One region of the Blautia sp. AM29-29 genome, then DNA from elsewhere that is predicted to be linked to it. Evidence: riboswitches for the same ligand, from Rfam matches in the RefSeq annotation. Region 1 holds a riboswitch; the other holds the start of a gene.
What was found. Region 1 has a riboswitch for cyclic di-GMP ahead of DW769_RS10705 (response regulator). Riboswitches for the same ligand answer to the same signal wherever they lie in the genome.
Positions count from the first base shown of each region.

Region 2: linked by a shared signal. The riboswitch ahead of DW769_RS13705 (ABC transporter substrate-binding protein) and the one ahead of DW769_RS10705 (response regulator) in region 1 are both predicted to bind cyclic di-GMP.

Region 1 covers NZ_QUJD01000013.1:73,266-78,017, reverse strand. Annotated here, with positions in the region: gene DW769_RS10725 (ParA family protein) at 1-249, opposite strand, end outside; gene DW769_RS10720 (ParB/RepB/Spo0J family partition protein) at 264-1,229, opposite strand; tRNA gene DW769_RS10710 (tRNA-Arg) at 1,556-1,629, opposite strand; gene DW769_RS16435 (hypothetical protein) at 2,004-2,147, opposite strand; cyclic di-GMP riboswitch class I at 2,257-2,332, shown strand; gene DW769_RS10705 (response regulator) at 2,570-2,878, shown strand; gene DW769_RS10700 (DUF3878 family protein) at 3,053-4,051, shown strand; gene DW769_RS10695 (MATE family efflux transporter) at 4,352-4,752, opposite strand, start outside.
Region 2 covers NZ_QUJD01000020.1:45,636-50,387, reverse strand. Annotated here, with positions in the region: gene DW769_RS13710 (ATP-binding protein) at 1-42, opposite strand, end outside; gene DW769_RS13705 (ABC transporter substrate-binding protein) at 108-1,949, opposite strand; cyclic di-GMP riboswitch class I at 2,049-2,124, opposite strand; gene DW769_RS17450 (helix-turn-helix domain-containing protein) at 2,571-2,777, shown strand; gene DW769_RS13690 (glycoside hydrolase family 3 N-terminal domain-containing protein) at 2,801-4,752, opposite strand, start outside.

The DNA.
Region 1 (4,752 bases):
GTGATGTAAGATACCATCTTCCAGAGAGATTTCTTCTTCGTTAATGACATCCATCATAATCGTTGCCAGTGTGATGCGAAGATCATCCGGTTCCTCATATCCAAGACTTGCGGTTAAACTTCCCTGTGGATCCGCGTCGATCAGCAACACTTTCTTACCTTCTCTTGCCAGTCCAATGCCTACATTTACGGTTGTGGTGGTCTTTCCGACGCCACCTTTCTGGTTTACTACGGATATAACTTTACTCATGATTTCTTCCTCCTTTAACTTTCCCATGATTCTTTTTTCCATAATTTCAACAGTGCCAGTATTTCCCGTTTCATCATCGCCGGTGTATAGGAATTTGGAAAATACTTGTGTAACTGCTCGTTTGTGAATGCCACTCTTGTGATCTCACCCTTTTTCACTTCACACATGATTTCTTCCATCTTTTCCAGTGACAACTGTTTTTCTTTACTCAGTTGCCGGATCCTCTGTGCCTGTGAGAGTGATGGGATCGCCTGTGCATACTCCATTGCTACAAGCAATTCCTTTTGCTCTTTTTCACTTAATGCTGCTATCTCTACAGCCGGACAAAAAGAAATGATCTCATCATCCAGTTTCTGCAACATTTCCGGTATCAGTTTTGTCAGTGAGATATAACGCTGCACTTGTTTTGGGCTATCACCACAATCTTCACTGATGATTTCTATTGCCCGCTTTCTTGGTGTTTTGTGGTCAACTTGGCTTTTTTTTCGACCACTTTTTCTTTTTAATACGTCATTCTTCAGTTTGTAAGCAAAAGCTTTTTCACTGTAGCTGATCCTTTCTCTGTGAAGATTGGAATCTACCATGCTCAAGATGGAATCATCTTCACTTAATACCCGGATGATTACCGGTACTTTACGGTATCCCAGTTTCTCCGCAGCATGTTTTCTTCTGTGACCGGATATGATCTCATAGTATCCATCCGGTACCGGTCTGACGATCAGCGGATTTAATATTCCATACTTCTCAATGCTTTCCTGCAGAAGAAACATTTCCTTATCATCTTTCACCTGAAACGGATGCTCTTTGAACGATCGAAGACGCTCAATCTCAATTTCTATGATTCTTTCTTCGTTTTCTTCTGATTGTCTGTTTGGTTTAGTCATCTTGACTCCTTTCCTCCGGGATTCAGGAAATAAAAAATGCCTGCCTGGAACTTTTATAGATAGTAAAGTTCCAAACAGACATTGCTGTTTGACCATTAGCTGTAGCTAATAGAATTGAATACTGTTTCAGCTAATTCATGTTTGCAGGTTTGGGAGAGATTGTTTCTTTTCCCGCCTTTTCTCTGATTTACATCCCCGAATAAGGGGTGACAACAGAGCGGAACCCAAATGTTAGCTGGACTTTCTAAAACCCATGTTTGCAAACCGGTAATTTTGATTAGCTGTCAGCTAACAAAAATCGGATTGCGTTAGCTGGAAATTGATCATTTTGAATGGAATTTTGTGTCACGAACGTGATTTGAAAATAACAAAAGCGTTCGTTGTCAGCTAATCCAGCTAACATTTTCGAACGCTTTGAAGCCCGTCGCCAAGAGGATTTGAACCTCCGACCCCTCGCTTAGGAGGCGAGTGCTCTATCCAGCTGAGCTATGACGACACATGCCGCAACCCCTTGATTTTACTGGGTTTCTGGGATTTTTCCCTTCGGCCATATATAAGATTATCAACTCTTTTTCGAGTTGTCAATCTACAGATTTTTTTGATTCGGTAACATTAGAACATTTCCCCATTTGGGGAATGCTTTGTTGTCACCATTAGCATTTTTCAGAATAGATTCGAACTGAAAGTTGTTTTTCATTTTTTCCCTTTGGGGAATGCCTCGGCTTTCTCTTAGGAGGCGGACACTCTATCCTACTGAGCTACAGAAACAAAAATTATAAATGTTTCAGCCAGGTCAGCAACAAAAATATTATACTATATTTTTGCTGCTTTTTCAAGACGAAACACATACTTGCGATTCTGCAGTTTACTTCAGGAATTTTCCATTGTGAGTACCTGATAAATTCTCTTATAGGCTTTTTCATAGGTCCAGCAGCCTTCGACATTGTTGTAGTATTCATTATTTTTTTCGACAACATATTCTAAATCGTTTTCTGTCATGAGTCTGTATTTCATCGTACACCTCCAATGTTAAAAACAGTAATCTGCCAAAATCCAGAGGTCATTATATCATATTCCGATGGGAAAGGAGAAGAGAGTCTTACAGCAATGAATTAAAATAAAAAAAGAATCTCGGCAAAGCAGTCGAAAGGCTGTGACGCAAAGCTACAAGGCCTGTAAAATGGCAGCCAGCTGCGTAAATATGGAACATTTCTTATAAAATAAATAGGGAGAAATGACTGAAATGCACGGTAGGAGAATCTATGGTGCTTTTTTATTGCCTGCGAAAAGAAAATACGAGAGGAGGAGTTTGCATTTTCCCGCCATCCGGCGATCACCGCATTTACGAGCATGAACGTGGAGACACCGACCATCGTGGCGTATCTGTTTGACCACCCGCTGTATCTGGTGGCACTGATTGCAGGTGTGCTGCTGTTCTGCTTGCGGAGGATAATGCACTGAATGCAGAGGTTGCGACGGAGCTGCTCGGAAGCCTCGGCCTTGTCGTGGACTGGGCGGAGAATGGTTCCAAGGCCGTGGATCAGTTTGAAGCGTCGGATCCGGGAAGCTATTTTGCGATCTTCATGGATATGCAGATGCCGGTGATGGATGGCATCGAGGCGACGAAAAAAATTCGAAACAGTGTGCGTGAGGACAATGATGTTCCGATTTTTGCGATGACAGCAAATACTTTTGCAACGGACCGCAAGCGGTGCGCGGACGCGGGCATATTCCGAAACCGGTGAATTTAAAAGAGATTCAGACGACGCTGGACGAGAAAGTGCGGACGGCATGTGCCGGATAACGGGACGGATTAATAACAGAAAAATTTGGAGAAGGGGCTCTACTGCTTTGGATTGCAGTGGAGCCTTTTTATGGTGTATCATAGGAAGTAAAAGAAAACAGGGGAGAATCACGGAATGGAAATTGCAGAAAATATCACATGGACCGAGGAACTGGAAAGGCTGGATGTGCTTCTTTCGCAGGGGCAGTTCGAGCTGCTGCTTCCGGGTGAGCGGTACGGGGGAGGAGAAAAGGAGATCTGGCTTGTCTATCTGATGAACGATGCGGCAGAGAGCTTTCTCGTTTTTCATGACGCGGAGCTGACGGGAACGTATCAGAAGGAATACGAGGGAGAAATAGATGCCGCACTGGAAAAAGACGGGGAGCAGTACGTTCTGATCGTGCGGCAGAAAGAGACGGTGTGCACGCTGTTTTTCAGCCGCCTTTCACTGGAAGTGCATCTGTTTGATTACGGAAAAACGGGTCATTTCTGGGTGGACGGATACGAGTATCTGCGGCAGATTGAGTTCCGTATTGCGATCCTGCGGGACAAGCTGGAATACCTCGGCGAGGCGTTCTGCACCGAGGAAGAAATGCGTCTGGCATCGCTGGCCAATTTCCCGCCGCTCAATTTCTGCTGCTACCCGGCCGTGCCGGATCAGTATCTCGTACCGTCATGCCCGTGGTGGGAAGCGACGGAAGAGGCAATTACGGAGATGAAAAAACTGGCATCGGAGGCAGGCGATAAAGTGCTGCTGTGGTATCTTGCACTTTATGAAAAATGGCAGGGAAAACTCCTCGCAAAACAGATCGCAAAACTGCTGCATACGAGCCGCCACGCGAAAGTCGTGGATTTACTGGAAAAAAAACTGGCCCGCGAAGCACAGAATTATCCGAAACGACGCTTCACCGGCGAAGAAGGAACCCAGATCCGAAAAATCCAGGAGCAGGCAATGAAACGGAAAAAGATACTGGAAGCCGAAGGAAAACGCGCATCATTGCTGCGCGAGGAGCCATTCTTTTATGCACGGGATTCGGTGGAATATAAGGTCCATCTGATGATCTGGGGAACGAGAGGGAAAGAGCGGGTTGTGGAGGTTGAGACGTTTAAAATTTCCAGAACGCAACGGCAATGATCAGCTCCTTTACGGACGAGCCGGAAGTGATTCAGTTTTAATGCCAGTAGACAAGAAGTCCCCCGCTTCTAAAGTGGTGGGATGAATTGTTAAAAGAAACATAACGGCAGTGGCGGGCGGAGAGAAATCGGTATCCTCCACAGACATGAGGCAAGTCACAGTCGAACTATTTTCGACATGTCAGACTCCGTGAAAATACCGACTGTGAATTGAAACAAGGGATAAGGTAAAATAGAAAGCGCTTATTTGAGGCGGGAATGAAATCTCAAATAAGCGCTTTTTCTATACGCTGCCGCCAAGTCAGGCTGCGGGCAGTTTATAATATTTCGATGTATGCTGGCGGTAGAGCAGCAGCAATCCGCGGATGCAGAGCTCGATAGCCATGGCGATCCACATGCCGCGCAGGCCGAGCGGGGTGATGAGAAGCACCGCGAGACCGAGGCGGATGACCCAGATGCTGCCAAGGTTCAGAAGGCTTGGCACAAACGTATCGCCTGTTCCGCGGAGGGCTCCGGCGGCAACGATGGAAGCGCCGAAAAACGGCTCGGCGAGCAGTTCGATGCGGAGTACCTCGGCGGCAAACGAGCGCACCTGCGGGTCAGGAGTCAGAATGCTAAAGACGAACGGACAGAAGATCATCATCAGACCTCCAGTGATGGCCATCAGGACTGCGCCCATGGCAATGCAGATATTTCCGTAGC
Region 2 (4,752 bases), on a different contig from region 1:
ACTTATAAGATACTTGATACAAACTAAGCTTAAAAGAATCATAAGTAGTATAAGCAACAGCCTTGTTATTTTTTTTCTTTTGTTTACCTTTTGTTCTATCTCCACTTTTACTGTTCAACCTCTATATAATCTTCCGGTGCTGACGGCTGCTGTCCATTTGACATTGCTTCGGTCCATGCACTTGATAATGTTGTATCTTTAAGCTGCTCAATCTCACATTTCAGATTTATTTTTTTCAAAACAGACATTGTGGTGTCTGTAAGAAGAATCGAGTATTCCTTTTTTTTGTCTATTTTCTTATCATTAACTGTTAAGTCCTTTAACGAAAATCCACTTTCCTCTTGATTGACGATCATTTTCATACCGGATGCAATTGGTAATTCGTATTTATTGGTTACGTAAAAATTCTCATCAGCATCAGCAAGATAATTTTCCACGAGTTCATAAACCTGTTTACCATTGATTTTTGCAACATATAATGGTGTATCTGAACTCTTCGCTGTCATCATGCCAACCCGGCTGCTGGTGCATTCTCCTTTGTACATAGAAGAAGTGAAATAATATGGTGCCAGAGCCAGCTGTGCATCATTTTCTTCTCTGATCGTAGTTAAAATGGAAGATGCTGCATCACGGCCATTTCTATCGTTCAGTGAAATGGAATATTCATTTTCAAAATTCACCGTTGCTTTTTCTTCTGGATCTTTACGATTCATTACACTGCGAAAAGTATCATAAGCCTGTATTTCATCCATTTCCCCTGACAGTAATCCGTGAACAGCCTCAAGACTTGCATCAAATGATTTTTGAGCGGAATATCGGATATAAACAGCATTATGATTAATTTCCTCTTCCAGTCCAGGCACATCCTGCATCATGGTTGGAACATCTGTATTCAATGAAATAACACCGCTTCCATCCGCAATCAGCTTTTGCCCCTCTTCTGAAATCATACAATCCAGCACATCCAGCGCAGTATCCAGTTTCTCCCGATCTTTTTCCAGGTTTTTGTTAAATGCAATGTTTAAGGACGGAGTCATGTACACATAGGATTCATCCGATGTCTGTGAAAAGTAAGGAATACGGATCAGCTCCGCATCCATCTGTTTCTGCAGCTGCTGCATAACCGTCGGATGTCCATGAAACATTGCTGATTTTCCTTCGACAAACATCTGGGTTCCTGTATTGATATCAATATTGATATCTTCTTTACCAAAATGCGAGTCCTTAAGAAACTGACTGGTTTCTGAAAAAATACGTTTCCATAATACATCATCAAACTTTACTTCATCCGCTGCAGTCTCTGCACCGTTTCGCCATTCAATACCATCCAGGCTTGTAAACTCACCGATTGCTGCAGCCTGGATGATTTCATTATTAGACCAGTCTTCACCAAGATCCATGGAATACGGTTTTATGCCATTATCATAAAACTGCTGACATGCCTGTACATATTCCTCATAATTTTCTGGAATCTTTACGCCATACTGATCAAACAGTGTTTTGTTGGCAATGATCGTCTGCGGAATACCACAGATTGGCAGCCACTGGATTTCATCCTCCGCATTCTTATAATATTGCACCGCATAAGAATAATACTTGGAAACAACATCATAAGAAGCAAAATCCATAAGATAAGGCTGTAAGTCCTGTGCATCTGTTCCAGAAAATCGACGTACTGTTATAATATCCGGTAATTCATCATGTTCTTTAAAATAACTGTATAAATCGGTATCATTGTTACCTATAATAAATTCAATATCCTGATCTGGAAACTGTTCATGGATATAGGGTGCAATATTTTTCATCAAACGATTTTCCCACAGATAAACGGTAAGATGATCATCATTTATAGATACTTCTTTCTTTGACTGTCCACATCCAGACAAGACAGCAGATGCTACAAGTACACCTGACACCACTGCTATCAGACAACGTTTTGCCTTTTTCATACTTTTATTTTCCTCATTCTTTCCTGATAAAATCATTATTGTTACGTCTATGAAATAACACCGTAAAAAAGCACCGTCAGACAGACAGTGCACCTCATTTTATGCAACTGGCTGCCATTTTAAAGGCCCTGTAGCTTTGCGTCCCAGACTTTCATCTGGTTTGCCAATTTCCTTATTATAGCTTTAATCTTATGTAAAAAACTGATTTTATTATACTTTAGTGTTCTACTATACACAAGAAAAAAATTAACATTTTAACGTTCAAAAACAAAAAAAGAACAGCCGATACATATACTCGAACTGTTCTCTTACTTCCGAAGTCCACGCAGCATTGACATTACTGTTTCCTGCTCATTTGTACTCAGATCATTCCATATCCCTAGAACTTCTTTCTGTTTTTCTGTCAGATTCTCTGAATTATCTTCTCGAAAAAACTGCGATAATGTCACGCCCAAAGCTACACATATTTTTTCAAGTGTGATCAGCGACGGCAGGTTTTCCTGCTCTGGTTCATATGGTACTTACAATTCCACGTTGTATGTGATAAACTATTATTGTCCATTTAGACTACCTTTACAATCCTTTTTACAGCAAGTATACTTATTATATCGAAAAAATAATATGAAAATATCTGCAGAAATTATTAAGATATTGCCAAAACATAGAAAACAAATCACGGAGATAACAGAAACCACACTTCCCATCAGACAGATCGTCCTGCAGACCGGCTTCAGCCAGCAGTCCTATTTCGGAAAATGTTTCCGTGAAAAAATGAACTGCTCCCCACGGGAATACCGCAAGAACAGAACCGAATGCCGCTTTGTATAAAATGGCATCCGGTTCTGTTCTTTTTATTTCGCTGCGGCACTTGCCCAAAACGCTCTATTTCTTCCCGCAACCCATTTATTTTCTTTCACACAGTAGCTTCCTCTTAAACGAATATCTTCTGAAGAACTTCCGACCTCTACTGCATATCGTCCTTTTTCCACTTTCCAGTGCATATCAATGTCCAGAAAAGCCATTTGATCCGTTTTCACCTCAAAGCATACCGTTTTCTTTTCGCCCTTTCGCAGGTGAATGCGCTTAAAACCTGCCAGTTCTTTTACTGGTCTTGTCAGGCTGGCATATTCATCTCGTAAATAAAGCTGGACAACCTCATCTCCTTCACAGCTTCCCGTGTTCTCAACAGCGCAGGAGATCTGAACCGTATCTGCTGCCTTTTCATTTCCCATCGAGATATGTAAATCCGAATATGTAAATGTTGTATACGACAGTCCGTATCCAAAATAATATCTCGGTCTGTGCGGCATATTCACATAATTGGCAAAACCGATACTGCCGCTCTGATCCCAGGAGGAACCATATGGATGATTGTAATAAACCGGAAGCTGTCCCACTCCATAAGCAACGGTAACCGGAAGTTTTCCTCCCGGATTATATATTCCGGTTAAAATATCAACTACTGCTTCTGCTCCTGTTTCTGATGGACTCCATGCTTCCAGAATAGCATCTAAATATTCCTCTGCAGCATCACTGGAAATCGGTCTTCCATCAAAGTGAACGCCAACCAATGGTTTTCCAAGCTGCGCAGCCTTGCGAATAAATGCATCCTGACATTTTGGAAGGTTAATATCAGTACTGTCAATTCCTTCTCCCATTGATGCCATGGAACACGTTCCGTGCTTACCGCCAAGCGTCAGTATCACAATGTCTGCCTGCTTTGCTGCCTGCAGCGCTTCTTCAAAATGACTTTCGTCGTTTCCTGCAATCGGATAGCCATATGCATATAAAATCTCACTTTCCGGAAAGCGGATTTGGAATTCTTCATACAGATTTCTGCATTGCGGTTTCTGTCTTTTCAGGATCTGATCAAACTGCTCTGTCTCATCAGACTGAATATTGGTTCCCGGAACCGTAATAATCTCATCTGCATCTGCCTGTACAACTCCGCTTACACCTGCAATAGAATTGGCAATCGCATAGGTAGACTCCATCATACACATATGTGTGTATCCACCAAACATTTTTCTGGCATACCCGGCATGCGGTCCGATCACCGCGATTTTTTTCCCTTTTGCCGCAATCGGCAATACGCCGTCATTTTTCAGCAGTACCATGGATTCTCTGGCCGACCGCAGGGAAGTGTTCCTGTCTGCTTCCTGCATTACAAGAGCATGAAGCTCTTTTCCTTCCAGCGCATAGGGATTTTCAAATAAGCCCATTCTGAATTTTCCCTCCAGAACCCGCAAAACCGCTGTATCCAAAATATGGATATCCAGTTTTCCACTTGAAAACATCTCTTTTAATTTCTCATTATAGCCAGTACAGGACGGCATCTCGATATCCATTCCCGCATGAAGACACATCGCACCGGCTTCTTCAAATGTTTCTCCAATATGATGTACACTATGCGCATTTCCCACTGCACCGTAATCGCTGATGCACATGCCGTCAAATCCCATTTTTTCCCGAAGCAGTTTCGTAAGCATGTTATGAGAAGCAGATACATCTTCTCCATTCACAGCGCAATAACAAGGCATAATACCTTTCAGATCTGACTCTGTGATTGCTGCCTGGAAAGGTTTTGCAAACACTTCTTCTAAAAGTCGCGTCGGCGTTTCGCTGTGTGTTCCATGAATTCCACCCTGCGAATTATGAAAAGCCACAAAATGTTTTGCCACACTTTCTGCTTTTCTTGAAGCAACTGTATTCTTTTGTATTCCTTTCGTATACGCTGCCCCCATCGCACTTACAAGGGAAGCATCTTCTCCATAACTTTCTCCAAAACGGCCCATACGCGGAT